DNA from 4 places in the Solibacillus sp. iso_87 genome. Region 3 is predicted to be linked to each of the others. Evidence: riboswitches for the same ligand, from Rfam matches in the RefSeq annotation. Region 3 holds a riboswitch; each other region holds the start of a gene.
The links. A riboswitch is a leader RNA that binds a small molecule or an ion and turns the genes downstream of it on or off. The one in region 3 is predicted to bind thiamine pyrophosphate.
Positions count from the first base shown of each region.

Region 1: another riboswitch for thiamine pyrophosphate. It lies ahead of AC0VXV_RS10755 (3-oxoacyl-ACP reductase); the one in region 3 lies ahead of tenA (thiaminase II).
Region 2: another riboswitch for thiamine pyrophosphate. It lies ahead of thiW (energy coupling factor transporter S component ThiW); the one in region 3 lies ahead of tenA (thiaminase II).
Region 4: another riboswitch for thiamine pyrophosphate. It lies ahead of thiT (energy-coupled thiamine transporter ThiT); the one in region 3 lies ahead of tenA (thiaminase II).

Region 1 is NZ_CM149656.1:2,145,608-2,153,418, forward strand. It holds partial or broken gene AC0VXV_RS10735 (IS3 family transposase) at 1-41, opposite strand, end outside; gene AC0VXV_RS10740 (hypothetical protein) at 304-585, opposite strand; gene AC0VXV_RS10745 (hypothetical protein) at 1,383-1,481, opposite strand; gene AC0VXV_RS10750 (winged helix-turn-helix domain-containing protein) at 1,635-1,898, shown strand; gene AC0VXV_RS10755 (3-oxoacyl-ACP reductase) at 2,128-2,889, opposite strand; TPP riboswitch at 3,063-3,161, opposite strand; TPP riboswitch at 3,218-3,315, opposite strand; gene AC0VXV_RS10760 (IS3 family transposase) at 3,411-3,566, opposite strand; gene AC0VXV_RS10765 (DUF6609 family protein) at 3,990-4,517, opposite strand; gene AC0VXV_RS10770 (hypothetical protein) at 4,633-4,794, opposite strand; gene AC0VXV_RS10775 (hypothetical protein) at 5,073-5,792, shown strand; gene AC0VXV_RS10780 (hypothetical protein) at 6,177-6,269, shown strand; gene AC0VXV_RS10785 (TIGR03943 family putative permease subunit) at 6,569-7,486, opposite strand; gene AC0VXV_RS10790 (permease) at 7,502-7,811, opposite strand, start outside.
Region 2 is NZ_CM149656.1:3,074,601-3,082,411, reverse strand. It holds gene AC0VXV_RS15775 (SLC13 family permease) at 1-228, shown strand, start outside; gene AC0VXV_RS15770 (transporter substrate-binding domain-containing protein) at 499-1,299, shown strand; gene AC0VXV_RS15765 (amino acid ABC transporter permease) at 1,362-2,021, shown strand; gene AC0VXV_RS15760 (amino acid ABC transporter ATP-binding protein) at 2,058-2,798, shown strand; gene AC0VXV_RS15755 (S-ribosylhomocysteine lyase) at 2,814-3,284, shown strand; gene AC0VXV_RS15750 (SRPBCC family protein) at 3,426-3,923, shown strand; gene AC0VXV_RS15745 (VOC family protein) at 4,043-4,441, shown strand; gene thiW (energy coupling factor transporter S component ThiW) at 4,661-5,167, opposite strand; TPP riboswitch at 5,259-5,348, opposite strand; gene AC0VXV_RS15735 (cupin domain-containing protein) at 5,469-6,041, opposite strand; gene AC0VXV_RS15730 (methyl-accepting chemotaxis protein) at 6,474-7,811, opposite strand, start outside.
Region 3 is NZ_CM149656.1:2,627,925-2,635,735, forward strand. It holds gene AC0VXV_RS13335 (bifunctional 2',3'-cyclic-nucleotide 2'-phosphodiesterase/3'-nucleotidase) at 1-2,285, opposite strand, end outside; gene thiE (thiamine phosphate synthase) at 2,411-3,028, opposite strand; gene thiD (bifunctional hydroxymethylpyrimidine kinase/phosphomethylpyrimidine kinase) at 3,012-3,824, opposite strand; gene thiM (hydroxyethylthiazole kinase) at 3,821-4,564, opposite strand; gene tenA (thiaminase II) at 4,545-5,234, opposite strand; TPP riboswitch at 5,310-5,408, opposite strand; TPP riboswitch at 5,475-5,573, opposite strand; gene AC0VXV_RS13360 (NAD(P)H-dependent flavin oxidoreductase) at 5,730-6,710, opposite strand; gene AC0VXV_RS13365 (LysM peptidoglycan-binding domain-containing protein) at 6,844-7,811, opposite strand, start outside.
Region 4 is NZ_CM149656.1:3,403,265-3,411,075, reverse strand. It holds gene AC0VXV_RS17485 (AAA family ATPase) at 1-1,893, shown strand, start outside; gene AC0VXV_RS17480 (hypothetical protein) at 1,944-2,075, opposite strand; gene AC0VXV_RS17475 (magnetosome magnetite crystal formation protein family) at 2,144-2,476, opposite strand; TPP riboswitch at 2,593-2,701, shown strand; gene thiT (energy-coupled thiamine transporter ThiT) at 2,923-3,489, shown strand; gene map (type I methionyl aminopeptidase) at 3,679-4,431, shown strand; gene AC0VXV_RS17460 (polyphosphate kinase 2 family protein) at 4,603-5,445, shown strand; gene AC0VXV_RS17455 (GNAT family N-acetyltransferase) at 5,519-6,079, shown strand; gene AC0VXV_RS17450 (beta-class carbonic anhydrase) at 6,130-6,699, opposite strand; gene AC0VXV_RS17445 (hypothetical protein) at 6,863-7,063, opposite strand; gene AC0VXV_RS17440 (aminopeptidase) at 7,228-7,811, opposite strand, start outside.

The DNA.
Region 1 (7,811 bases), 480 kb from region 3:
TTTGATGTATATTGATATCCTCGATCACTATGTAGGATAGGAAACTCCTTAAACTCGGCTGTCAATGGCGTTCCCCTTATGGAAAGTTAATTTCAATTCGACTAATTGATCTGCTACAGCTTTACTTTTGAACAAGAATTGTGGAATAAGAAAATAACTTGACTATCTACACAGGAATTTAATCAAACTTTTTTACAAATTATCGAACTTTATTAAAAATAATCAGACTCTATTATAAATTATCGAACTTTATTTCAAAGCCACAGTTCGTTCTGTTTGAATTTTACCTTGTTTATTAATATATTAGATAGTAATTATAACTGAACCGTAGTATCCGACAGCCTTGCTAACTTGCTTTGCTCTTCCTCTAATTGAAACAATACCTATTACTGATTCCATATGAAAGGGGTTGCTCGGAAAAATAATGGAATTACCAAATTTGCTACCAATAGTATCGTGCATCTGTTTAAAGGAAGCCCATAATTCTCTTACCTTTATTGGATAAATTTTTATTATTTGTTTCTGGTTTTCTTGAGCCTTTTTAATTTTTGCATAGTTTTCTGCAGCCTTCTCTAACCAATCCATATTATTTACCACCTCCTATAGTCCAGTAATAAAACTAAGTGGGAGTACAAACAAAACATTCATGAACTCTCAATAGCACGTACCGCCGGAGGAATAGCAATACGCACTATTCAAAGCCCTATTCCATCGCAAGTTTAATTTCACCATCACATAGACAAATACGTTTATAAAGCTTCTTTACAATAAAATTTCCATTCCGGGAAAGTTCCCTGGTCTTTTTTAGTATTCGTGCCGGTCTTTCGCATTCTTGACACCTTAATGTAGTAGTCAATTAATTATTCTCCTCACCATGATATCTTTTTATATAATCATCTTATTCTGAATGTAAAAAAGAGCACTGGCATTCATCCAGATACTCTTCGCTAAATTTCTCTTTAGTTACTGTAGCCTCTCATTTTTATTTTGTGTTAAAAATAAGTGCTCTTATATATTGGGTAATCGTATGGCAAGTAATTTGTTTGTAATGGCTCATAAAGTTATTTTGAATACTTAATAGTTGTGCAATATAATTAAAAAATTGATACCGGGGTGATTATTTTGACACTTACAATACTAATCAATTGTAATTGCTAGTGGGATATCTATGGTTTATTCCAAGACGAAGGAAAATAAAAAATAGCCATAGTGTATAAAATCCCCATAGTTTCTCCCTGTCACCTCATTTATTAGTGTCGAAAACATGCCCTTTTCTACTTGTAATAAAACTCGTAGTAATACCAATTGAAAGTATAGTGATAATGGAGAAATAAAAAGTCTCTGAAGATAATAACAAACCACCAATAATTATTATTATTGAATCAATAAGCAAGATATATCCCTACATTTATCCCCGTCTTGTCACATAAAAACTGGGCAATAAAATCCGTTCCTCCCGTACTTGTCTGAAAATTTAACATCAATCCATTTCCAACTCCAATAAAAATGCCCCCTAGAAGTGAACTATATATAGCTTTAGCAGCTCAGAAAATCCACATCAAAATCCTTATTTCCCTAACGGGGATCTTGCTATTGATTATGCTGCTGGTTGTGCTTATTTAAATGGTAAAGAGCTGCATTTAACACCTATTGAATACAAATTACTGGTTTTACTTTCTAAAAATATAGGTAACGTGTTAACCCATAATTACATTACAAAAGAAATTTGGGGAAATAGCTGGGAGAACAATGTAGCATTTCTTAGAGTATTTATGGCAACCCTACGTAAAAAAATTGAGGTTGATAGTAACCTTCTTCGCTACATGATAGTAATAGACATTGACATACTATCACCCCCTATTCAAATTGAATGGGGGTTAATTTGTGTCATCAGTTAAATGAATACCTTTTAGCGTCGGTCCAAGGATGCAAACACCAGTACTATATCCTCCTCAAGAAAAAATTGCTCAACAATATAGTCCTATTGTTCAACATATATATACCTATTATTTTAAAATCACAGTTCATAATAAGTTTTCCTTAAATAAATATTATATTTACCTCATCCCACTTTAACTTATTGCCCCCCCTTATATTTACATCTAAAAGAGAGATACAAGCTGGTTTCTAATCCATTACAAGACCGCCATCAACGACTAAATTTTGTCCAGTGATGGCACTCCCCCAAGGAGATGCAAAGAATAATGCCACTTCCGCTAATTCTTTTGGTGTTGTCACTCTTTGTAAAGGGGTTGTGGTTTCAATCAATTGAAATACTTCTGCTGTTGTCACTTTACTCGCATCCGTTTGTTTTAAAAGTCCACCAGACATCATATTGACTGTAACGCCATACGCCCCTAACTCTTTCGCCATGTTACGTGTAAATCCGAGCAATGCCGCTTTAGCTGTTGTGTATTCATGATAAGCTACTACCGGATGTTGAAATAAGTTTGTCCCAATATTGATAATACGACCAAATTCTAGTTCTTTCATATCCTGAATACATGCTTGAATACTGTTCAAAGCACCCTTAATCGTTCCTTCAAATTGCTTATTGTAATCGGTCCATTGAAGCTCAAACACATTTTTTTGTGTGAGTGGATTAAATTCGAAATCAATCAACGCATTATTGACAATGGTTGTAATCGGCGTATGAAAATATTGCTTTGCCTTTTCGACCATTTGCTGAACTTCTTGTTGGTTGCGGATATCTGCTTGTAAAGCGATAACCTGAGAACCCAGACTTTGTGCTAAACGTTGCGCTTTTTCTTCACTCTTATAATAATTCAGTACGACATTAGCCCCCTCTTTGACAAATGCTTTTACGAGTTCTTCTCCAACACCTCTACTTGCACCTGTAACTAAAACGGTTTGTTCATGTAATTTCATCATCATTTCCCCTTGTCTAATTTTTGTATAATTGTTTGATATTCGTAAATGACGGAAAGACAAAAAGCCATCCGACTTAAATTTCCGCAAAACTAAATACGGTTACCTCCTCATTAGATTCTGTAAGAGCAAAAAAACGCCTCTATTACTATAGAGACGCTAAAAAAGTGTATACTACACCTATAATTGCTCCCTACGTCAGTGTTAACTGTCAGGTTCTAAGGGTCAGGTTTTAACCTTCTCAACACGAATGTGTCCCCCTGCAATTAAAGTATTTGCAAAAGAAAAGCTCCACGTAAATTACGCGGAGCCATAGTAAGTACAAAAAAAAAATATGTACTTTGCTCCCTACGTCCGTATTAACGGTCAGGTTCTAAGGGTCAGGTTCTACCTTCTCAACACAAATGTGTCCCCCTGCAAATGCATTTAATTAGCTTGATTCTATCAAAATATGCTGTTCTTAACAAGTACACTTTTTACTTAAATACTACATTACTACAAGCAGCCTAGAATTATCCCACTCAATCGTTTGTATCCTGATTAGCTAAAGGTTTGCTAATAAGATGGTTGCCCCATACGCGACTCTTTTTACAAATAATCGATTGAATACCCAACTCACTCATTAGTCGATAGACTTTCTTATGATTCACAAGAAAGCCTTTGTCTCGTAAAGCGATTTACATGCGTGGATACCCATACATTTTGTGCGTTTGATGAATCGCTAATATTTGCTCCTTTAAAACAATATCATTATGTTTACGTAACGATACTTTGCCATTTTTAAGCCACTTATAGTAGCCCGAACGTTATTATATAGAAAGAAACCAACTGTTTTGAAACAAAGCTTGATATTATCCCCTTTAAGTAGACAATGTTAAAAAACCTTCAGTACGCTGTCGGTAAACATTTTACTTAAAGGGGATTTTTCTGTGTCGAGAAAAAATAATATTTATTCAAACGAGTTGAAGTTAGAGATTGTACAAACTATCTTTTAATCGAACTTTATTATAATGCTACACCTTCTTCATATGGCCACCTAAAGATTTTTTGTTTATGTGGTTGAAAAAGGTAAGCACCTTATGAGAGTGCTCCTTTTTTAGCTAACGCAACTGTTCGCTAGAAATATAATGCTTTTCAAAATTTTGTTTCATAAATAGCATTTTAAAACCAATAACAATTTTTATTAACCCATCTATTGAGGCAAATACTAAAAAAGGAATGTTAAAGAAAATAATACCCAATACCCCATTTGTTATTGCTAATATTCCTAAAACTATCATCCATTTTCCTTGGGAAAAGTAAAAAGCGAAAAAATGTATACCAATGACAATTAAAATAGACAACCATACCAATCTTGAATTTTCAAAGCCAATAAACAAACCACAAAGGGTGCATAAAATAATTGTTATTATTACGTTTATATTATCTATTTTATCTTGAAATTTCGAATTTTTACCGTATGCTAGTTGGCGATTTATATACGGTAACATAAAAATTATTAGATAACCGAAAAAGCCGCCAAACCCAAGGACGAAAGGTTGTATTGTTAAATCACCGCCACTTATTGCCGAAACTATTATAATTGCACCTATATAAATTAACCATACTCCAATAATCTGATTTGACATGAAGATTCCCCCAATCAAAGAATCGATTATTAAAGTATTCAACTTTTCATGGTACTCCATTAAAGCACAATTCCTCTTGCAAGAATTGCGCCCAATTGTTGATCTTTGCCTTGTTTTAGTCCGTATTCATCCGGAGAACTTCCGGGCTATCCAATATAATTTCACCGTATGGTATTGTTGGATCAGGAGTTTGCTTACTCGGTCTAAAATGCATAATTTTCTTTTCTGATATACCGATTAGCACATAATCTTCTGTACCTGGAACTATAAAAATCATAAACCAATAACCGTCCCATAACTAAATAGGTACATGAAGTAAGGCGCCTATTAATAAGGATGGAATAATTACTTCGTTATATCCTACTTAAATTCGATATCTTTAAAACAAAGGCATATAAGTATATTACTTACCTATTACAGAATGTACCGGTAAAATAGAACTGTATGCCAAGAAAGGTAAAATGATAAATGAATTGGTAAAATAAAGAGTTGTAGTACCAAGAGGATTGGGGAATCTCCGTTCTCTTTTATATTAAAGTTGAAGAGGGGTTAACTATGGATAGGAAAAGAATGAGTAAGAAAAAGAAGAGAAAACCACAACCACAAACTCCTTCCAATGCTGTAAGAGAAGGTGGAATTAGGGAAAAAGAAAATAGGCACAGGAACAGAGCACCAGTTTGGGCATTCGGTTGTTTATGGATCTTCTTTTTAGGTTTCGTAGCATTTTTCCTTTATGATGCATACCTATTCGATTATTTGGAAGAGATAAACTGGTTAGCGCCTCAAATAAATTTGTACTTCTTTCTGTTCATTTTCTTTTTAGTGCTAGGACTATCTTTGTTCTCAGGATTATTCTTTAAAAAGGCACGTAAAAAGGTTGGTACTTACATAGCAACACTGATTGGGATAGGTGTTCTTTGGTTAAGTGTACAGGCCTTCATAGATGGAAAAGAGGCTATTAAAGATATAGAAGATTATAATAATGGAAATTACGCTACAGTAACAGGGGTAATCGAAGACTACAGACTATACATACCAAAAGGAGGTAGTGGTTACATAACTTCAGTGACGATCAACGGAACTGACTACGATGTTGAGGGGTATATCGGTGTGGATGAAGCAAAGGAAGGGGTAGGTAAATTGAATTTAAAGATCCACTACCTACCCAAATCTAAATTCGCGATGATTGTAGAGTTTTATGACGAGAACGGAGAAGTAACGAAGGTGGTTGATAAACGTACCTTGAAGGCATTTGAACAAGAAAAAAACAATTAAAAACTTAAGATCGAGATTTAAGATAAAAGTCGCTTCTTCCTCAATCGCGCCAGATTGTTGAATAGTTATTTTAATTTACTTACATCAATCACTACATCTCCCCATAACAATTCTGATGCGGTATTTACCATCAAAAAATTTATGATTTGGTTCTTGGTGTAAATGGCTCTAATTCTCTTTCAGATTATAAACGTGCACTAAAACAAAATGGATATTTTGTTCACGTAGGAGGTTCCGAGTCTCAACTATATCAAACATTATTTCTTGGATCTTTTACTTCTATAGCTGGTAGCAAAAAAATAAGTAGCCTGTTGCAACGGGCAAATCAAAAAGACTTAAATGATTTAAAAGGAATTACTCGAGACTGGTAAAGTAAAATCAATAATTGATAAGCGGTTTACATTAAGTGAAATTACCGAAGCGTTCAAATATTTTCAGGAAGGTCATTCTCAAGGTAAAGTGGTGATTACTATATAACGAGGTGACACCTTGTTTTCTCCTTAAATAAAAAAAGCAGACGGTAAATTAGAAGTGAGTAATGACACTACTAAATCGTCTGCGTTTTATTTCATTATTACTTACTCCACTCAGGTGACCGATTCACAATGCATTCTTCATGCCATTTCTTCTCATCCGGAAAGAAATTCCTGATGGACTCTTCTAGTAATTCTTTAATTTGCATTTGGGGATGCATTGACGCTGAAGAATCTTGCAATACCAATCTGGCCCATTGTGGATTATTATTAAAAGACCACACTATTGCTTAGACTCCAAAATTACTGTAACAAAGTTAAAATTGGAAAAATATATGGTTCACTTGGTTCATCTATTATGCTCCAGCTAGAAACCTTTACAACTGGTAATTCATATCCATCGTAGCTTCCCACACTTATGACACCTTCAATTTCAATCCATGTATCTTGCTCAAGTGTATCAGCCCCTTCTAGTTCAGTTAGAAATCCAATGACACTCGCATCTGCTATACAATGGGTAATCAAAAACCTAGAAAGAACCAACTGATTACTAGAAAATTCCCCTTCTTTATAAACAAATCCACTCATTCTAATTATTTTGTCAGAATAAGATTGGGGATTTTCGTTTATTTCCATATAGTAAGAGCTAAATATGTTACTATCCATCTCAATCACTTTAGATTCCTCTAGTAACCGTTTTTTCTCCTCTACTTCTTCTGTAGAAAGATAGTTATTGTTAACCAGGGGAATATGTTCACTTGAATAAATATCAATATTCTCTTTTTCAGCTAGTGACTCCGAAGGTTCCAATAGAGGTTCACTAGATTTTTTTTCTTTTTGCCCACTAATTAACTGAGTTAGCACAGATCCTTTATTCGCGGCAATAGAAGAATCTAATGTAGCAGGAGGAATTATAAACCCCGTAAGAATCGGGAAGGTAATGAAACCGAAACCTAAGATTGTCGGTAAATTCCAACGACTTTTCTCATGGTCATGACTACAATTAGCTGAGCAAACATGATGACCATGTTTCTTCTGGAAAATTCGCGATAATTGAATTATAAATAAAACAAAAAAGATAAACGCACTCAGTTTACTCATAAAAGCGTACTTTGGGTTAATATACTTCGAAATGTCTCCTGTTAACTGTAGATTTATAAAAAACCAAGCAAATAAACCTAAAAGGACTGCTTTCAATAAATGTTGCGAGCTCAGCTTCATCCATTCATTCCTTCCCTATAAAAAACTCGATAAATAAACACATCCAAATACTATAATTGAAATTAGAATAAATAACACGAATACAAATTTCATTTTAAATACACCCAATAACATTATCGTGTTTTTCAAATCGATCATTGGTCCATAAATTAGAAAAGCTAATATCGAAGTAGCGGGAAATAAATTTCTAAATGACGCACCAATGAAAGCATCTGCTTCAGAACACAACGATAAAAAATAAGCTAGTCCCATCATGACGATTGTAGACTGAACTAGACCATCGCCAAATATAAAAAGTGATTGTGCAGAAATATAAGTTTGAAGT
Region 2 (7,811 bases), 450 kb from region 3:
TACAACTCATTATTTGAGAAAGTCGTGTGGCTCATGATCGGCGCGTTTATTATCGGGGAGGCCGTTAAAAGAGCTGGACTTGCCGAGCGACTAACACTGTTCATCTTAAGTAAATCAAACAAAAAAGAGAATGTCGTGCTCGGGCTAAGTACGGTATTGTTTACATCGGCCTTCTTCATCCCTTCAACATCAGGGCGGGCAGCATTATCGGAACCTCATAAAGATTAGCGCCATTTTAATGCCCCTTTATATATTCATCATCATGCTGTTCTACTTTACTTTTTGGCAATGGACTGGCATGCAATTATAAAGTTAGTGTCAATTTTCCATTTGGGGAAATTGACACTTTTTTTCTGCATTTTGCACATTTTCTAGCTTTTATTAACTAATAGTTCTAAATTTAAACATTGTTCAGAAAATAAAGATTGTTTTTATTATTACCCTGTTATAATATAAAGCTTATTAAATAACTAGGAATTAACAGTGGAGGCATTTAGCATGAAAAAATTACTATCAATTGTTACATTATCAGCGCTTGTTTTAGCAGCATGTGGTGGTGACAAATCGGAAGAAAACGCAAGCGAGGCAAAAAATAAATTAGAGGAAATCCAGGCAGACGGAAAAATCCAAATCGGTCTTGAAGGAACATTCCCTCCATTTAGCTTCCATGATGAATCAGGAGCATTAACAGGCTTTGAATATGAGATTGCTGATCAAATCGCAAAAGACCTTGGTGTTGAAGCGGAATATGTTGAAACAAAATGGGATTCTTTAATTGCAGGTTTAGATACAGATAAATACGATTTCGTTATTAACAACGTATCGATTACAGATGAGCGTAAAGAAAAGTACGACTTCTCAACCCCATATATGAAATCAGAAGCGGTAGTTGCTGTACATACAGATAACACAGAAATTAAAGAGCCGGCTGACATGGACGGCAAAAAATCTTCACAAACAATTACAAGTAACTTTGCCCGGGATGCAGAAGCGCTTGGTGCAGAAGTTGTTGCTACAAATGATTTAATGAGTTCAATCGAGCTTGTTGTACAAGGCCGCGCAGATGGAACAATCCATGACCGCGTGACATTCCTGACATACTTGCAGGAACAGCCAGACACGAAGTTGAAAGTCCTGGACGGTGCGATCAATTCAACTGATATCGCATTAATCTTAAATAAAGAAAACGATGAATTCCGTGAGAAGTTAAATGAAATTATTAAAGAACGTACAGAAGACGGTACATTCGAAGCAATTTCGGAAAAATATTTCGGTGAAAATGTTATTTCAAACAACTAATGGAAAGGTCGTTTCGACGGCCTTTTTTACGTGGATTTAACTATAGAAAGGAGTGTTAGTGGATGAGTAGAGAAATGGATATTTTACTTAACTCGATCTGGCCGATTTTAAAAGCAGGACTTCTTGTTACCATTCCGCTATCGCTCATTGCCTTTGCCATAGCATTAGTCATCGCAGTCGTGACGGCACTGGCTAGAATCTCAAACTATAAAGTATTACGCTGGATTTTCGGTACTTACGTCTGGGTATTTCGTGGAACACCATTATTGGTGACATTGTTTATCGTATTCTTCGGTCTTCCGAAATTGGGGATTACTCTTGATGCATGGACAGCGGCTATTATTACATTCTCTCTGAATACGGGCGCCTATGCATCTGAATCGATTCGAGCTTCGATTTTGGCCATCCCAAAAGGACAATGGGAAGCAGCAGAATCTCTCGGTATGACGTATTGGCAAATGATGCGACGAGTTATCGCACCGCAGACTGTCCGAATTTCATTGCCTTCAGTAGCCAATGATTTTATCGATTTAGTGAAAGGCACATCCTTAGTTGCGAGTATCACACTGGCGGACTTATTCATGGTCGGGCAGCAAATTACCGCACGTACATATGAGCCGCTAATGATTTATTCACTTTGTGCGGTCATCTATTTAATCTTTATTAGTATATTGATGGTCATTCAAGGCCGCCTGGAAAAGTACGCATCGAAGTATGTATAAGAGTGTCAAGTGAAGCGCTAGAAGGGAGGGCTTATTATCGTACAATTTCAGCAAATGTCGAAGTTCTTTGGCGAGAACGAGGCATTGAAAAATATCAATTTAACATTTCATGAAGGCGAAACAACAGTTATTTTAGGTCCATCCGGTTCAGGGAAGTCAACGCTGTTACGCTGTATCAATTTATTGGAGCGACCTGAAAAAGGAATTTTGACAGTCGGCAACCAGACAGTTGAACTGAACAAGCCGATCTCTCAAAAGAACCTACTTTCAATTCGTCAAAATTCGGCGATGGTATTCCAAAGCTTTAATCTGTTTCCGCATATGAAGGTGCTTGAAAATGTGATGGAAGGGCCGGTTACCGTTTTAAGGAAAGATAAAGCGGCTGCAAGACAAAAGGCGCAGCAATTATTGAAGAAGGTTGGCCTGAGTCATAAAACAGATCAGTATCCTTCGCAACTATCCGGCGGGCAGCAGCAGCGTGTCGCCATTGCAAGAGCATTGGCAATGGAGCCGCAGTTTTTACTGTTCGATGAGCCGACGAGTGCACTGGATCCCGAGCTTGAGGGGGAAGTGCTGAAGGTGCTGAAGGATTTGGCGGAGGAAGGCAAGTCGATGATTATCGTAACGCATAACCTAAATTTCGCGCGTGAAGTGGCGGACCGGATTTTATTTCTGGAAAACGGCGAAATCGGCTATGACGGTGTAACCGAAAACTTCTTTACAGCGAACAACAACGAACGGATTCAACAATTTATAAAATCTATGCAATTTATCTAACTAGGGGGATTCAACATGCCAACAGAGAAAACAAATGTAGAGAGCTTTGATTTAGACCATACGAAAGTAGTGGCACCATACGTACGACTTGCCGGTACAAAAACAGGAGCGAAAGGCGACGTCGTAACAAAATACGATATCCGTTTTAAACAGCCGAACAAGGCACATATGGAAATGCCGTCATTACACTCTTTAGAGCACTTAATGGCAGATCGTATCCGCAATCATAGTGAGGATGTCGTTGATTTATCGCCAATGGGCTGCCAAACAGGCTTTTACCTGGCATTACTGAACTACAATGACTATGACGGAGTATTAACGATTATTGAAAATACGTTGAAAGATGTGCTGAAGGCAGAGTCAGTACCAGCATGTAATGAAGTACAATGCGGCTGGGCGGCAAGCCATAGCTTAGAAGGCGCAAAAGCATTGGCTGAAGAATTTTTAGCAGGCCGCGCTGAGTGGCATGTCGTTTTCGGAGAATAATTGATGAAGCAAGTCTCCTGTGAGGGTTTTCTCGCAGGAGACTATTTTATATGGGGAAGAATATTGGAGCAATTGGTTTAAATATTCTTGTAAATAGGTTATTAATAAACTAATAACAGAGTACCCAAAAGGAGAATATTGATGAACAATATCTCAACGACAAATTTAACGATGAAAAGAGAATTTAATGTAAAGCCTGAAAAAGTGTTTGATGCATGGCTGAATCCTTTCATGATGAAAAAGTGGTTCTTTACATTAGAAGGAACGAACAAGGTCGCACAAAATGACCCGAAAGTAGGGGGGACTTGGGAAATCGTAGACCACAGAAAGGGAGTGGACTACCGAGCAATCGGAGAGTACTTTGAAATCGATCCTTCTAAAAAAATCGTGTTCACTTTTAAAATGCCGCAATTCAGCGAGCTGGCAGATACGATTACAGTGGAGCTGAAGGAAATGGGGCAAGGCTGTGAAAGGACGTTTACCCAATTGATCCATGTTGAGAACGAAGAGAATTGGACAGATGCTGATACCGTAAAAGCCCTAGACGAAATGCGAGAAGGTACGGAACAAGGGTGGAATTTAATGTTCATGGGGCTGAAGGAATTAGTGGAGACAGGAAAAGTGAGCTATCAAGGTTAGAGTACGCAGAATGAAACATGATCAAAAAAGCATCTCCGGAACGAGGTGATGCCCTTTAAATTGTGGGAAGGAAAGTTCGCGAAATACTTGATTTTAGTGAAAGAAGGGGGAAGGTAACGATGAAAAGTGCAAAACCATTTTTAATGTTCCAAGGCGGCGTTGCAGAAGAAGCGATGAAATTCTATACATCCATTATGGCAGATACGAAAATTACGAGCATTGTCCGCTATGGTGCAAATGAAGGCGGAGACGAAGGAACAGTCATGCAAGCTACTTTTTCGATAAAAGGACAGGAATATATGTGCATTGACAGTAATTTAAAACATGAATTTGACTTCACGCCGTCATTCTCTATTTTTATTACATGTGATACGGAAGAAGAAATCGACGAACTTTATGAAAAATTGCTTGAAGGTGGTCATCCGCTAATGCCACTCGGTGATTACGGTTTCAGTAAAAAGTTCGGCTGGCTAAATGACCGTTTTGGCGTATCGTGGCAGTTAAATCTACCTAATTAAACTTTGCGTCGGGTGTATCAATTGGTGTGGCGCGATAGACCCGGCGCTCGTTTTCTAATAAAGGGCTTAGTTGTTCTAATATAGTCTGAAATCTTCTAATAAAAACGATATGCCAGTGCAAAAAACTCTCATAAAATCCGGTCCTGAGTTCAGTTCTAATAACCGCCTCAACTATTCTATAAAACCCTCTGACAAACTATACCATCTCAGATCATTCACTCACCCGGCATTCTGATAAAGCATCCCGCCAAATGCCCTGTTTCTTACCATGATCTTCAGCAAACCATAGCCTAAAAGCGCTCCTGCAAACGAACTCATCATAAATGCCGGGACAAAACCGAACAGCGCCGCTTCTTGTCCTAAAAATAAAATGGCAATCGGATAAGTAGCCATCGCACCGAGCAACCCTGTGCCGATCACTTCACCTACCGCTGCAAACGATAACTTCTTCGTTTTCGCAAATAGAAACGCGGCGAGAAGTGCACCAATCATACTTCCCGGATAAGCGAATAAACTACCTGTCCCCATCAAGTTTCTCAACGTCGACGTAAGAAACGCCTGTAATACCGCATACCATGGACCGAGCAGTACAGCCGATACGACATTGGCAAAGTGCTGAATCGGAAATATTTTGGCAAAACCTAATGGAATATACACCATACTGCTGAGAATCGTTGTAATCGCTGCGATAATCGCTGAGTATGTAAGCTTTCTCGTTTTATTCATTTCTACCTTCCTTTACAATAATTTTTTGCAACAAAAAAACCACTTTCAACTATAGAAAGTGGTATCGTAGCCTATACAAAAAAATAAAAATAGGGGGTCGACACTACTTTCCTACGCTAGTATTACCTAGATCAGGTGCAAAGGGTACTTCTCAGCCAAAAAGGCGCCCCTAGTAGTTTTCATATTCAATTACGAGCAGATTTTCTTCTGCCAATACTGGTTTAATTTCACAGTTATCATAACATGGCCATCTCAGTATGCAAATGGTTTTTTGTAATTTAATTCCTTTGACCGAGAAAAATTATTGCTGATACCCGCCGCCATAGTTGCCGGGCTGGGCATGTTGCCACGGATTTGGCGGACCGATGAAAGTATTTGGTCTGACAGGGGCAACTGCCTGCGTCCATAAATTTTCGTTCATTCCATATGTGTGGGCCATAATATTTGAAGGTGTCAGCTTGAGCAGATCAGAACCTAAAATGACTTCCGGTGTCGGAGCATTGAATATGGCGAGCAGATGCGTGTTGTTTTGCGTAGCGACTTCGTAATGCCACCACCCTTCAGGAACGTTCGCCACTTGACCGGGAGTAATCGGGAAATGCATAAGCTGTTTCGTAAACGGATTCAAGATCGAAACAACCGCACTTCCCGTAATACAGTAGACAAGTTCCGCCGCATTTTGATGGTAATGAGGCTCAATGACATTGTTGGCATTGAGATAAATATCGAGTAATGATACATTATCAAGCGTATTTAACTGGTTTATGCCCAATAGATTAATAAAATTATGCTGATCTTTAATGAATAATGGGTTTTTATTAACATCGAATGTAAACTGTGTATGCGGCGATGTGTAATCAATAGTCGGACTCAAAATTTCACCTCTTTTATTGTTGTAGTTAACGTATGCATTAATATATCTTTTCGTGCTTAGGCATATTCAGGAAAGCGCTGATCACTAAACTTTCATTTAAAAATACACATATAATGCATTAAAAATCTTGAAAATCAGCATACATAGTGGGACCCCACATATCCGGAGTGAAGCAATCCGGTTTAGGTCGAGAATTTGGATCACACTCATTTGCTGCGTATACAGAACTACAAGACCTGACTGTTCCAAAGAGCGGCGAATTGCCGTATTTTCCTGAATAACAGAAAAAGAAGACATAGGTAAAGGAAACTGAAACCTACGCCTTCTTTTTGTCATTCTGCCAAAGGGTCGTATTGACGCAAAAAAAGGAAATTGGACTATTTCTCTGTAGTTGAATGAGAAATAGTCCTAATAAGTGATTATCGTGTACTATTATTTATGGGTTTTAAAAGTGGCAACCAGCTCGTTTAATTCTTCCGCTAAATTTGCCAGTGCTTGTGTTGTTGCGGCTGTTTCTTCGCTTGCGGCGGCGACTTCTTCACTTGTGCCAGTAATGCTTTGTACCGCGTTCATTATATCATTGGACTGCGCGGATTGCTGAGAGCTTGCAGAGGCAATACTTTCAATCGAGTTCATCACATTGGCTGAATGGGAAGATTGCTTGGCACTCGCTGAAGCGATCTCCATTGTTTTTTCGTTTGCCTGTGTCATCATTTCTGCGATATGTGTAAAGGCTTGTTCAGTACGTTTTGTTGTTTCTACACCTTCAGCTACTGCAATGGCACTGAGGGAAGTATTTTTCTGGATGCCTTTAATAATAGAAGTGATTTCTTTTGTGGCTTCGCTGGATTGCTCTGCCAGTTTCCGTACTTCGTCTGCAACAACCGCAAAACCTTTTCCGTTTTCACCAGCCCGTGCTGCTTCAATAGCTGCATTTAATGCAAGCAGGTTTGTCTGACTTGCGATTGTATCGATTACTTTAATAATATCATCAATGCGAGCTGCATCTTTTTCGAGGAGTGCCATCTGCGTACTGATACTTTCCATACCCTGAATTGATTCCTGTACGACTTTACTGCCGTCTTTGGCTGTAGTCGTAAGTTTCTCGGTCAATACGGCTGTATCATTCGTGTTTTCCGCTACGGCATTAATGGCCGTATTTAACTCTCCGAACAATTCCCTCATCGTTTGCGCATCATGTTCCTGACTATGTGCGCCTTTTACAATCTCTTTAAACAGTTCGTTAATTTTTTGTGAATCATTTGCCTGTGTTGATGCACTGCCAGCCACTTCCTCGGTTGTGGCAGATATTTCCTGAGCAGAAGCAGAAACACTCTCTGCTGACTGAAGGATACCTTCTACGGTCCTACGTAGATTGTTTACCATCTTATTCACTGAACGGGCCAAATCACCAACTTCATCTTTTGAATGAATTGTAGTGCTTGCTGTTAAATCTCCATTTGCGACTGTCTCAACCAGTTCGGATACTTCTTTTAATGGTTTCGAAATAAGTCTGGAAATGACCGCACCCAGCCCAATGTTGACTAGAACAGATAGACCGATAAGTATTATAGTAAATGTTCTTGAAGAACTATATATTTCGTCTGACTCTTGATCCGTAGCGTCAGCTAAACTGATATTCAGATTGATCAGCTCATTGATATAACCCTGAACTGCATTTCCGGATTCATTAAATTCCTGAGCCATTTTTAAATAGTTGTCAATATTATTTGCGTAAGCATAATTAACGGCTGTCTCGTATAAAGACAA
Region 3 (7,811 bases):
ACATCCACTGCTTTTTTGGAAGATTCAAATACAACGTTTACGCTATCCGGAATCGGAGCGAATTTCCAGTTACCATCTGCTGTCGGATCGATTGTTTTTTCGGCTAAAATATAGTCGATAATTGCTTGGCGGTTTTCATCAGGATAAATTTCAACCGCTGTTGCATTACGAACACCCGGGAATGTACCGTTTGCACGATAGTTATTTGTCGCTACAATAAATTCCTGTGCCGCATCAATTGGCTTTCCGTTATATTGGAGATTGAAAATACGTGATGCTTGTTCGTTTACTACATTTCCGTTTTCATCGTATTTTGCCGGCTTTGTTACATCAATTTCATACGTCACACCGTCAATAACATCATAATTGTATGAACGGTATTCTTCATTAATTAATTGCTGCTCATCTGCTTTTGTTACATCAATTTGGTTGAATTGGCCAGCAGACATTTCCAGCCATTCTTTCACATCCGCACCTGTTACTTTCAACATAGCAAGTGTATTATCATATAAATATAAATCTGCTACATTTTTAATTGCAAGCTCGCCTTTTGGTACAAATGTATAGTATTCAGGATCACTTCTTGTACCTGCTTTGAATGGTGCACCCGCTGATAGGACAGGAAGGTTTTCATACGCTGTACCTTTCAACTTTTCTTTCACATAAATTGATTGTGCATCCGTTACAATTTGGATAGAAGGATCATCCTGCACTTGCGAGAAGTAACTGTGGATGTTAGCTGTTGTTGTACCTACTGCCTGACGCACATACTTAATTGTTCCTTCATGTGCTTCTTTTACACTTTCTACAACTTCAGTGCTGACAGTGTCATTATCTTTTGCGATTTCACGCACCGCGCCAGTACCTGTTGTAACATCCCAATCGTCGTCTTTTTTCTCTAGCTCTAGATCAATGACCCCTAAATGACTACCGAATTTTCCAGCCATAACAATCGGCTTGCCGTTCATTGTTCCTTTTTCAATATCCACATTTGTTATAGAGCTATCCACTTTACCAGGGAACACTCCATGGGCATGACCAGTAATGATTGCATCCACATCTTCAATTGTAGATAGTAAATACGATACATCCTCTTCCCCTTTTTCATGTGTAGCATCCCCCATACCAGAGTGTGAAAGTACTACGACAACATCCGCTCCTGCTTCTTTCATTTGCGGAACGACTGTTTTAACAGCCTCTACTGAATCATCAACTGTTACTTTTCCTTCTAAATTTGCTTTGTCCCACTTCAAAATTTGAGGTGGGACAATACCTGTTACCCCAATATTAATTTTCGTTTTTTCACCGTTTGAATCAACCACATCTTTTTCAATCATAACATATGGCTTATACATTAATTCCTTTGTCGCCGCATTGCGCACATTGGCATTAACATAAGGGAATGGAGCATCATCCGTTACTTCATCGATAAATTCCAAACCGTAGTTGAACTCGTGGTTACCGTATGTCGCTACATCATAATCAAGAGCGATCATTGCAGCAATCGATGGGTGAACTTCGCCGTCTTTTAATTTCGTTACTGACTGAATATATGAGCCAAGTGGTGTTCCTTGTATTGCATCTCCATTGTCAAACAGCACTGTATTTGGATTTTCCTCACGTGCCTTTTCGATTAGTAGCGCAGTTTTTGCCAAACCTAAACTGTTCGTTGGCGTATCTTTGTAATAGTCATAATTCACAATATTTGTGTGAATATCTGTCGTGCCTAAAATACGTAAAGAAACCGTCGTATTTGCTTTCACCGGGCTATATTCTTCCAAAAAGCGCTGAAGAATTTTTTGCATCTGTGCTTTTGTTACAAAATCGTTCGGACGAATCGTGCCGTCATTAAAACCTGTCAGTAATCCTGTTGCTACCGCTTTGGCCATTTCCTGGCGATTGCCTTGTCCAATTTTGTTTGCATCTTTAAACTGATCCAATACCTTTTCAGAATATGTTTCCTCATCTTGTAATCCTCTTGCCGCAATAAGGAAAGCATGTGTGCGCGTTAGTTTTTCATTTGGTGCAAATTTAGTTGGAGTTTTACCTTTAATTAGCTTTAATTCTACCGCTTTTTCAATATACGGTTTAAGTGAATCAGGTACATCCTGGAATTTTACAGTCTCCCCAGTGCCGACCTCTACACCCAATGCATCAATTACGGCCTTCACAAATTCTCCACGTGTCATATCTTCATTCGTAGATGTTGGTGCCGCTGAAACTGCTGACATGCCACTTGCTAAAAGTGTTAGCGTTAAGGCTGAAGCAGATAGTTTTTTCAACATTTCTTTCACTCCCATATTCTGTAGTGTATAACAGAACTATCATACTAAATTGCCAGAATAGTAGAAAAGAGTATATTGGTACAGGCTTCTTCTATATAAATAGTATTTTTATGACAATTTTTAACTTAGAGTATATTTACAGTTTCTTTTATATTATTACTATGACTAATAGCAGAAATAACTGCTACTCCATTTACTCCCGTTTGTCTCACAATGAAACTATTTTCAGTGGAGATTCCCCCAATTGCTACAATCGGGAATTTAGGAAACTGAGATTTGGCATCTTCCAATAACGTCAGCCCTACTGGTGCTCTCGCATCATCTTTTGTGGAAGTTTCATAAATTGGACCAATCCCCGCATAATCTGCCCCATTTGCCATGGCCAATTCCAGTTGTTCCATTGTATGAACCGATACTCCGACGATTTTATTTTTCGCAAAAGATCTAAATTTTTCTACCTCGGTGTCTTCCTGTCCTACATGAATTCCATCTGCATCTAATGTTAATGCAAGTTCGACATCATCATTGATAATGAATGGTATTTTATATATTTGGCACAGCTTTTGGCATTGACGGGCAAATTTAATATACTCATCCCCTTTTAAAGCATTTTTCCCTTTTTCCCTCAGCTGGAACATAGTAATTCCTGCCTGTAGCGCTTCTTCTAAAACAAGCAGCGGGTCGCGTTTACAATTGATTGTTCCCATAACAAAGTATTTATTTAAATCAAAAGACATGGACATTACACACCCCCCGCTGTTCATGATAGGCGAAATGATTTGTCGGGCCAAACCCGTGACCAATATTAAGCGGATGACGAATTGCCAGCTGCACATATTTTTTTGCTTCTATAATGGCTGCCTCTGTCGATCTTCCTTTTGCCATCTCCGCCGTGATTGCTGCCGAAAATGTACATCCTGTTCCATGGGTGTGCTTCGTATCCACTCTCTCGGTTTTCATTTTAAATGGTTGCTCCCCGCGAATGAAAACCGTATCTGTCGCATGCTTACTGTTTAAGTGACCACCCTTAATGACAACACATTCCAGCCCTAGACTTAATAGATGCTGCGCCGCTAAATTGATATCTTTCTCAGTTTGAATTGTATACCCAGTCAGGATTTCCGCTTCCGGAATGTTCGGTGTACAAACAGTTGCAAGCGGCAATAACTTTTCCTTAAGGGCTGTTGTAGCCTCCTGCTCTAGTAAACTGGCACCACCTTTTGCAATCATGACTGGATCAACGATTAGCGGAATTTCTGTGTCTTTTAGTAAGGCGACAATAGCTTCGATAATTTCTGCACTAAACAGCATCCCTGTTTTAATCGCCTTTATCTCAAAATCTTGAAGTACCGCTTTTAACTGAGCTTGCACGAAATCGGCCGTTGTCGGAAAAATCCCATGCACTCCTTCCGTATTTTGTGCGGTTAGTGCGGTAATGACAGATGTGCCAAATACACGTAGTTCCTGAAACGTTTTTAAGTCTGCTTGGATGCCTGCACCGCCACCGCTATCCGAGCCTGCAATTGTACATGTAATCATTGTCGTCCCTCCGCTAAATTTTCTAGTTCATTCAAGAAATTTTTATGGAAAGTTCCTATAGCTGCCACAGAATTGGCACTTGCCTGTTTATATTCATTGAGCAGAATTTGTAAATCATTAAACGGTTCTTTACTGTTTGCCAGCACCGCAGCACAAAGGGCACTTAGTAGGCAGCCGCTCCCCGTCATTTTTGTCACTTTTTCATGACCACCCGTTACGAATTCAACTCTTTCCCCATCCGTAATAACATCTTGTTCTCCTGTTACGATTACAATAGATCGATAGTTATTAGCAAGCTGTTTGGCAGTCGCTGCAACATCTATATCCCCCTTGCCGCTATCAACACCTTTGGAAGTCCAATCCGCTCCCGCAAGAGCCGCAAGTTCTCCCATATTGCAGCGGATTACATCAATCTTTAGAAGATCGAGCAGTTGTCGTGCTATCTCAACTCGAAACTTCGTTGCCCCTACCCCTACTGGATCCAGAACAACCGGAGTACGATGCTTATTTGCGCTCAGTCCAGCTTGCTTCATCGATGCTACTGTCCGTTCATTCAAAGTACCCATATTTAAAAGTAATGCATTTGACTGAGCAGCCATTTCTCCCACTTCTTCTATCGCATCCGCCATGACTGGTGAAGCACCCACCGCAAGCAAACCATTCGCTGTAAAATTTGCGACGACATAATTTGTAATGCAATGTACTAACGGCTGATTTTTATTAATTGCTTGCAGGCTCATTGATATACACCCCTTGTTCCCAGCTTTGCTTCGTCCAAGGCATCTCCCAGAACATCCATTCGTAATAACAGCTTTTCTTAAAATGTTCCTGCAATACTTTTAGCTTTGCCGGTTGTTCTTTCGCATATCGATCCAGCATCGATTTTTGTATTTCAATATTTTGAAGCATCTCCTCGGACGCATATAGTGCAATCCACTGTTCATAAAGGGGGACATTGGGGCATGCATCTTTTAACCTTTGCCCTATTTCCTGATACAGCCATGGGCAAGGTAAAATTGCCGCAAATGCTTCTGCTACATCTCCGTTATGCACTGCATTGTACATATGGCTTACATAGTTATAGGCTGCTGGAGCCGGTTCGAATTGTTCCAAATCCTCCGCTGTCACACCTAATTCTTTAAACGTTGTCCGGTGTAATTCCAGCTCTGCGTCATGAATAAATTTTGCTGTTTGCAGAAAATATTGTACATCATCATCTGTTGTAGCTTTTGCAGCTGCAAGAGCAAGGACTTTCGTATAATGTTTTAAATAATATGCATCCTGCAGCATATAAAACTTAAACTTCTCCAGCGGTAAACTCCCATCTGCAATCCCTTGTACAAAAGGATGATAGAAGCTAGCCTCCCAATAAAAATCCGTTTCTTTCCTTACCTTTTCACAAAATCCCATTGTTACTCCTCCTTTTTGTTGGCGGAAGCACAAAAAAGACGCCTCAATATAGAGAGACGTCCCCAAAAAGTGTAAGTACCACTTTTCTTTGCTCCCTACGTCCGTATTAACGGCCAGGTTCCAAGGGTCAGGTTTTAACCTTCTCAACACTACTGTGTCCCCCCGCAAATCAAATGCTTGTATATTTGCAAAAGAAAGACTCCACGTTAAGGATACGCGGAGCCAAAGTAAGTACATATGTATAGCGTGTACTTTGCTCCCTACGTCCGTATTAACGGCCAGGTTCTAAGGGTCAGGTTTTAACCTTCTCAACACTGCTGTGTCCCCCCGCAAATGCATTTAATTATCCAGAGTGTAACAAATTAATTCAAACCGGGCAAGTGAATTCAAAAATTACGAAATTACTCCTACGCCCGCAGAAAGCGTCCCGGAATGTAAATCAATTTTTAGCGCTCAGAAAAAAATAGCATTTTTGTTTTTCACAATTGCTATTAGCTATTGTAAATGGGCTACTGCCGATTTTTTACCAGTCAGTTCATGATAAGCCTGTGTATATTCTTCAGCCAATTTAACAACATATTGCTGTGTTGAACTAATCTCTTTAATTGCACCAATTCCTTGCCCGCTTCCCCAAATATCTTTCCAGGCTTTTGCCGTATTATCGTTGAAGTTCATTGCAGAAGGATCACTTTCTTTTAGATTATTCGGATCCATCCCCGCATTCATGATAGAACCTTTCAAATAATTTCCATGGATTCCTGTAAATAAATTGCTGTAAACAATATCTTCTGCGGTACTATCCACAATCATCTGTTTATATTCTTGACGAGCAAAGGCTTCTTCAGTCGCGATAAACGGTGAACCAATATAACCGAAATCAGCTCCCATCGCCTGTGCAGCCAATAGTGAATGGCCTCGTGCGATTGATCCTGATAAAGCTAATGGACCGTCAAACCATTCACGGATTTCCTGTACAAGCGCAAATGGACTCTGCTGACCGGCATGGCCTCCTGCACCTGCTGCTACTGCAATGATACCGTCCGCACCTTTTTGAATCGCTTTTTTGGCAAAGTAATTGTTGATAACATCATGAAAAACTATGCCTCCATAACTATGTGCTGCCTCAAAAACTTCTTCGCGTGCCCCAAGTGAGGTAATAATAATCGGGACTTTATATTTCACACAAAGCTCCATATCCTGTTCCAGCCGGTCATTTGTTTTATGGACAATCTGGTTAATTGCAAATGGCGCTGCCCGCCGATCCGGATTTTTGGCATTATAGCTTGCCAACTCCTCTGTAATTTCAGCTAACCATTCATCCAACTGTCTTGCCGGCCTTGCGTTCAGCGCTGGCATCGACCCTACAATTCCTGCCTTACATTGTGCAATGACCAATTTTGGATTGCTAATAATAAACAACGGTGCCCCTATTACTGGGATACGTAAATTTTGTAAAATTTCCGGAACATTCCCCATCAATAATCCCCCTTTTATTCAACTACTACTAATACTTCATCAGTATCAACCAAATCTCCTTCTTAAATGGATAACAATCAAAAAAGTCAGATGAATTGTTTTCCATTTCATCTGACCGTCAATTTTGCTTTTTCTATTTCTTCACCACATTAAAATTAGCCCCGATGAGCTGCCAGTTTTGCGGGAATGGCAATCCTAATTTCCAATAACCAACACCGCGCAAATTCAAGCGCTTTACTAAATCAAACTTCGCCTGAATGGAACGTGCGTCCTCAAACCAGACAATATGTGAACGGCCTTGCTCATCATAGTAATTAAAGTACGGGGCCTGTGCAGTATAGTCAAATTGGATAGCCGCATTATAACGTTTTGCCACTTCAATTGCACGTTGAGGGCTTATTGCTTCTGCATAATCTCCTCCTTGTACAAAGGGTAATGTCCAATCGTAGCCATACAAATTTTGTCCCAGTAAAATTTTACTCGCAGGAACTTCTGTTAAAGCATATTGTACTACTTGCTCGACTTGCGGCAGCGGAGAAACGGCCATTGGAGGACCAGCAGAATATCCCCATTCGTATGTCATCAGCATAACAAAATCCACTATTTCGCCATGAGCTTTATAGTCATGCCCCATAAACCATTCACCCGGCTGATCGGCTCTCGTTTTTGGTGCCAATGCAGTAGAAACTGTATACCCTTCTGCATGCAAACGCTCTACAGCTCTTCGAAGGAAATTATTGTAGGCTTCTCTCTGATCGCCCGATATACGTTCAAAATCAAAGTGGATATCCGAAATATTTCCGATACGTTTTGCTTCTGCAATGATATTGTCCAGCAGCAAGTTCTGGACAGCGACACTTTGGAAAATATCACGTGCAAGCTCAGCGCTAAACTGATAATCTTCGAGATTAGTAATCGCCATTGCTATACTTGTATTATTTTGTTCAGCGATCTCTGGTAATGGGTTTATTGTCGGTGCTTTTAATGAACCATCCCGCCTCGCTTCATAACTGAATACAGCTAAGTAAGTTAAATATGGACTCGCCTCACGAACTTGATCCAGCAGCATTTCGTTTATTTCATCACCCCTTGGTTCTACAT
Region 4 (7,811 bases), 780 kb from region 3:
TCGATTAATACACAGCGGGAAAATGTTTCAAAGCTTGCAGAAAACCAAAAAAACGCCAAGCAATTATTTGATAAGCTGCAAAACGAAGCATCCTCTTTAAAAGAAAAACATCAACAGCAGCAAGCCATTATAAATGAGCTGGAAGATGCGACCATTACATACCATGATACGTATGAAGTACATGCTGCATTAACACGGAAAATTGAAATGGTAAAAGAAGTGGCTGCATTACAGATGAATGTGGAAGCTTTAGTGAAACAGCTTGCAGATAAGAAACAAATTACTGATGAAACACAACAGAAGCTGCAAAACATGGAGCAGCAAATACGCAGCAATCAGGCAGCCTTTCTAGTGGCATCATTACAGCACGGGGAAGCATGTCCTGTATGTGGGAGCACAGAGCACCCAGCCATTCATAACAGCGAAGCGGTTGTCATTGATGAAAATGTGTTGGCACAGCTGCGTCAGGAAGGTGATAGGGCGATGCAAAGCTTTTATCAGGTCAATTCGCAATTAGATGTGGAAAAGGCAACATTGGAACAGAAAAGAAGTGCGCTTCAGTCACTTGAAGCTGAGCTTTCACAACTACATGAGTATGAACAGCAATTGGCCGTACTGACTGCGCAGTTGACAAAGCAAAAACAGCAGCAGGCCCAGCTTATCAATGAAAAGAAAACGATGGCACAGCTTTCAGAAAACAAAGAAGTGTTGCAAGGTCGCATTGAAAAAGGGCAGCAATATGTAATCGATATTGATAAACAATATGCGCAGGAAAAAGGGAAGCTTGAGCAAAGTGAGCAATCATTATTGCCTCAGTTTTCTAGATTGGATGAAGTAACACAAGAATTGGCAAGCCAGCAGCAAAAACATCACCATTTAAAAATTGCGATTCAAAATGCACTTGAAGCGATGCAAAAAATCCAATTAGATGAAAAAACTTGTGAAGTGAACCATCTACATGCGAAGAATCTTGTAACAGAAAAACAGCAGGAATATACTTTAGCTCGAAAAGTATTTGAGTCAGCATTGCTGCAGGAAGGTTTCGACTTAGAAACGTATAAAACTGCGTTATTGCCTTTAAATGTACAGCAGCAAATTCAGGATGCGGTTGAAGCGTACAAGCAAAATGTTCATACATTATCTGTTCAAATTGCTGAGGAAGAACCTTTGCTTGAAGGAAAAGAACGAGCTGATTTAACGGCATGTGAGCAACAGATTCATGAGCTGAATGAGCAGATTGAGGCAAAGTACTCAAAAATGACACTGATCCAGTCCTATGTGGAGCAATGTGAGGAGACGCGCGATAGACTTGACCAATCCGCACAGCAGATCGAAAGCTATAAAGCGAAACTGATGCAAGTTGAACATGTTTATAATTTAATTCGCGGTCAAAATGATGCGAAAATTTCATTTGAGCGGTTTGTACAAATCGGCTATTTGGAAAAAGTGACCCATGCGGCAAATGAACGTTTGCGTGTCCTATCAAATGGCCAATACTTCCTGAAATCTACAGGAAGGAAAGAAGGAAATGCCCAAAGCGGACTCAGCATCGATGTATATGACAGCCATACAGGGCAAACGCGGGATGTAAAAACACTGTCCGGCGGTGAAAAATTTAATGCATCACTTTCATTAGCATTAGGAATGGCCGATGTTATTCAAAGTGTTCAAGGAAGTGTGCATATCGATACGATGTTTATTGATGAAGGCTTCGGTACTTTAGATGAGGAAGCGTTAAGAAGGGCAATCGATATATTGATCGATCTTCAACAAACAGGCCGCTTAATCGGCGTCATCTCCCATGTGGCCGAACTAAAAGCAGCAATGCCGGCTATTTTACAAGTGCAAAAGCTAAAAGAAGGCTACAGTAAAACGGAGATCATTATTAAATAAGAAAAAACACATTTCCCTCCAGTAAAAGTGGGAAATGTGTTTTTTTTGCATTAACGTTTTGGAGTTCGTCGTGTAGTTGCTGGTTGGGGTGTAGATTTTTTGTTGTCCATCATTTTTTTTATGATAGGATACACGATTGGTCCATATTTAATTGCTGTTTTAATAAGTTTATTTAATTTCATTAGTAAACACTCCTTAACGAATACATTTCGTATAAAAAATATACCCAAAGAACAAGCTTTCATAAACATTAACGTAAAACTTTAATCGCTTGAGCTAGATTCCATATCGCCAGGATGAACGTAATAACAACTAAAAGAATAAATCCGATAAAATGCGAACTAATAAAAAAATCCTGAATGCTCAAGGTCAAAGTATCGTTCCAGGAAAGAACGGAAGTGAAAAAGTAAATAATGTACAGAATCCCTAACAGTATCGGTATGAGTTGTGTAATAAAAGCTTTTTTAGAATGGCCTTTAACTGCATTATCTTTCGTAACAATAAATATAATTAACGGTAAAATAAACGGTGCAAAATAAAAGCTTAAATAGCTCAGTGCACTTAAACCTTTCGATTGATCCATTATTTATCACTCCTTCGTATCTATTATATGTAATTCTAGTACGTTTCAAAATAATAGCTGTTGAAAGTTGTAAAAATATTCGTTACAATGAGCATGTTCAAACAATAAAAAATTAGATGTACCACAAGGGGTGCCGAGAAAGTCGGCTGAGATTGTGCACGGGATTGCACTGACTCTTTGAACCTGTAAGTTAGCACTTGCGTAGGGATGTGGATAGAATCCGACTGTTCAAACGATAGTCAGGCTTTTGTCCTGACTATCGTTTTTTACTTTTTCTAAAAACCTTCTGAAAAAGTAAAAGCCTCCGGCGGATGTCATGGATTCGGATATGAGTTCTTTACGCGAGCGTAAAGCCGAATCCCGACGCAATTACGCTAATGCGTAATTGATTTCTATTCTATCCCTCTTCACTTTTGTTACATCGGATAAAAGAAAGGGGAATTGTTATGGACAGAATGAAATTATTGATGATGGTGGAGATAGCGATATTTGCTGCCATCGGACTTGTGTTGGATCAAGTATCATTTAAAATGTGGGCACAAGGCGGGTCAATCAGCTTTGTTATGGTACCGATCATGTTAATGGCTATTCGTTGGGGGTTAACGGCAGGACTTGCAACAGGTTTGCTGATCGGCGTTATGCAAATGATGTTCGGTGCTTACATTGTACACTGGCTTCAGGCAATTTTAGATTATGGTCTTGCCTTTACAGTAGTAGGATTAGCGGCAATTGTAAGAAAGCCATTATTAGAGGCTGCACAATCGTTCAATAAAGTAAAAATGGCACTTTATATCGTCATCGGGGCCCTTATAGGTGGTGCTTTAAGATTTGTTTCGCACTTGCTTGCAGGTGTCGTGTTCTTTAAAGAATATGCAGGCGATGATAATGTATGGGCCTATTCAATTATTTACAACAGTACTTATATGGTACCTGCTACAATACTTACGGCAATTATCGCAGTTATTTTATTCACTTCTGCACCCCGATTACTGCAAAAAGTAAAAACAACATAGCGAATAGAAAACTCAAGGCTTGCAGCGAGAAATACAATTCCCGCTGCAAGTTTTTTCTTTTTTATATAGTAGAAAGTCGTACTAAATTAGTAATAAACCGGTAAATTTTAAAATCCTTGAACAATTACAACCGATTTTAAGTATGCTATAGTTAAGGGTAGACATTGTTTAAGAGGAAGGAAGTTACACATGATTGTTACTACTCAAGAAGAAATACAGGCGTTTAAAAAAATTGGACGCATTTGTGCTGAAATTCGTGAGGCGATGAAAGCTGCGACAGTACCTGGCGTGACAACGAAAGAATTAGATGAAATTGCAGGCCGTATGTTTGCGGAAGCAGGCGCGGTTTCAGGTCCTAAAGGCGAATATGATTTTCCGGGATATACATGCATTTCAGTAAATCACGAAGTTGCACATGGTATTCCAGGTAACAAGGTTATTCAGGAAGGCGATATCGTAAACATTGATGTTTCGGGCTCTTTAAACGGGTATTTTGCAGATACAGGTATTTCATTTGTCGTTGGTGAAGGTTATGAAGAGAAAGAAAAACTTTGCACTGTAGCAAAATCAGCATTTGATCGTGCAATGACAAAGGTTAAAGCAGGTTCAAAATTAAATCAAATCGGTAAAGCTGTAGAGCGTGAAGCACGGGATCACGGGTTGACAGTAATTATGAACTTAACTGGTCATGGCTTAGGTAAATCATTACACGAAGAGCCAAACCATGTATTGAACTATTATGATGCTTGGGATACAACAATCATGAAAGAAGGCATGGTGTTGGCAGTAGAGCCGTTTATTTCGGCAAAGGCTGAGCATATCGTAGAATCAGGTGACGGCTGGACATTCATTACACCGGACAAATCATTAGTTGCCCAAATCGAACATTCGATTATCGTAACTAAAGACAAACCGATCATTTTAACAACATTAGAAGACTAAGTTATAAACGTGGGTGCATACATAAGTGCACCCGCGTTTTTTGTTCTATCAAAACATGGTCCCAACATAAAATAATCAAATGATTCAAATAAATGACTGCAACAATTACCAATTCCATACACTTTCAAGTAAAATATACATAAATAAATGGAGTAGGGGAGGCAGCACTATTTGAAAAAGCTAAAAGATGTGGATTTATCGCAAAAACTGGAGAAGGAAATCTATAAGAAGCAATTGAAAGCTTTGCAATACGAAATGCTAAATGCCCAGCAATTTTTATTCAACAATAAAATTGGCCTTATTATTGCATTTGAAGGTATGGATGCAGCAGGCAAAGGGGGAGCGATCAAGCGCCTAACAGAACGTATCGATCCGCGCGGGTTAATGGTATGGCCGATCTCTGCCCCACAGCCTCATGAAATGAGGTATCATTATATGCAACGTTTCTGGAGAAAGTTGCCGCAGCATGGCCAGATCGCAATTTTCGACCGTTCCTGGTATGGGCGGGTATTGGTGGAGCGCATAGAAGGGTTTGCTGAAGAAGCAGAGTGGAAACGCGCTTATGAAGAAATTAATAGCTTTGAGAAACAGCTGACAGATGAAGATTATATAATGATTAAATTTTGGATCCATATCGATTCGGATGAACAGCTTAAACGTTTTAATGAAAGAGCAGCCGATCCGTATAAATCATGGAAATTGACAGCTGAAGATTGGCGGAACCGTGATAAATTTAATTTATATTTTGAGGCAGCCGATGAAATGTTCGAAAAAACCGATTCGGAAAACGCTCCTTGGCACTTAATAGCAGGGAACGACAAAAACTACGCACGTGTTCAAGTACTAAAAGAAACAGTTGCCCATATAGAAAAAGAAGTTACAAAACGGGGCATGAAGCTTACAAACATTTTCGAAAAGGTTAAAGAAACAGTTGTAGATAAAGAGAAAACGGAATTTATAGATATAAAGCCAGAGCCTGTAAAATCAATAAAGAAAAAGTTGAAAAAACGGTAGGCAAGCTTTGAAATGAAATGAAGGTGGTTCAATGAAAAGCTTATTCAAGCTATTTCACAAGAAGGAGGGTCCAATGGTTCGACTTATTGGGCAACAATGTTCGCTTCGCACATTTACCCCGTCCGATGCGAAAGGGTTGGCAAAATTATTAAGAGACAATAAAATGTATTGGTCCGAATTTGAACCATTACATCGCGATGAATTTTACACAGAACAAGTACAGTATAATAAGATTTTGGAAAGCGTACATTTGCTGCAAACAAACCGGGAATTTTCTTTCGGAATTTTTTACAATGCGACAGGTCAATTAATCGGGCATATTTCACTCTATTCAATTAAACGTTTACCTTATTCAAGCGGTTTTATCGGCTATTCAATGGATGAGAATTTCACAGGTAGAGGAATTGTGACCGAAGCGGTACGTCTAGTTATGGAATTCGCTTTCATAACATTGAATCTTCACAGAATAGAGGCATATGTTGCACCACCAAATTCAGCTTCCATTCGAGTATTGGAAAAGTCGGGTTTTACAAGGGAAGGGTTATTGCGAGAGCTGTTGTATATAAACGGAAAATGGGTCGACCATTATATGTACGCCATTTTGCAGCGGGAATATAAAGGGACGACAATATAAAAAAGCGACAGTGTTCATTATGAAGAGCACTGTCGTTTATCATTTATTATTTATTTTTGGTCAACTGTGCCGTCCGTTACCAAATCCAGCTTTCCTGTTGCAGGATCGATAATAAGACCATGTACAGGAACACCTTTTGGCATTAGCGGATGTGTTCTAACTAAATCAACACTCTTTAATACGCTTGTTTCAACATCCCCAAAACCGCATAACCATTCTTTTAAATCAAATCGAGCGTAATTGATGACATCAATCGTTTCCTGTTTAATCCCTCGTTCAAGCATATGACCGATCATTACGTTCGGATCAACTGCACTCATCCCGCAGTCGTAGTGGCCGATAATATATACTTCATCCGCCTGTAATTCATAAACCGCTACAAGTAAACTACGCATAATCCCGCCGAATGGGTGATTTACGATTGCCCCTGCACTTTTTACAACTTTGACATCCCCATTGCGCAAATTCATTGCTTTAGGTAGTAATTCAACTAAACGTGTATCCATACAAGTTAAAACAACAATTTTTTTATCAGGATATTTTGTTGTAGCATACTGCTCATATTGTTTTTCATCTACGAATTTTCCGTTAAACTCTAAAATTGTTTGTAATGCAGACATTTGTTCTTCAAACCCCTTTCGATTCTTTTATATTTTAAAATATTTTTTAGATAATTCAAATAAATGCGCATTAATAAAGTTAAATTTCTACTAAATAGAGAGAAGTATAGCAAGAATCCGCTATCGAAAAAAACAACCACCTTTTAGAGTGGTTGTAAAAAACTTAATGATGATGGTGGCCATCCAATGATTTTTCGTTTGGCGCAAATGTGTTTGCCTTTGAATCTACTATAACAGAGTCGTGTGATTGTAAACCAATACGTAAATACATAATAAACATAAATAAGAATACAAGAAGTATTACCGTAAATCCTAACACTACCGTATAGTAGTCAGATAAGAACGGATAATGGTGATCAAACATTATAAAAACTCCTCTCTATTTTAGTGATAACAATCATTAACCAATTATAACCTAAAAAATTGGAACATTGTAGGGTAATTTAGTTAGTTAATGTAGAAAAAATTGTAAATATGGCGACATCTTAAAATTTTATTTATTGCTAAAAGACGGATTCTATCTTGCTATTAAAATGCCCAGTTCCCATTACGGAAAACTGGCTCAGCTTGTCCATTTGTAGTAATTCCGTCAATATTCATCTGTTCAGAGCCGATCATGAAATCGACATGTGTAATACTTTCATTTAAACCGTTTGCTTTTAACTCATCACGTGACATTGACTTTCCGCCTTCGATACAAAATGCATAAGCGCTGCCGATTGCCAAATGGTTAGATGCATTTTCATCGAATAATGTATTGTAAAATAAAATATTCGATTGTGAAATTGGAGAATGGAATGGAACAAGTGCTACTTCTCCTAAATAATGTGAGCCTTCATCTGTAGCAACAAGATTTTTTAACACTTCTTCACCTTGCTCGGCCTCTACTTTAACAATGCGCCCATTTTCAAATGTAAGTTTGAAGTTGTCGATAATATTACCGCCATAGCTTAATGGTTTTGTACTAGATACATACCCGTTTACACCATCTTTATGCGGTACTGTGAAAACTTCTTCAGTCGGCATATTTGCCATGAACTCTTCGCCTTTTTCGTTGATACTGCCTGCCCCGCACCACAAATGTCCTTTAGGAAGCTCAATCGTCAAGTCCG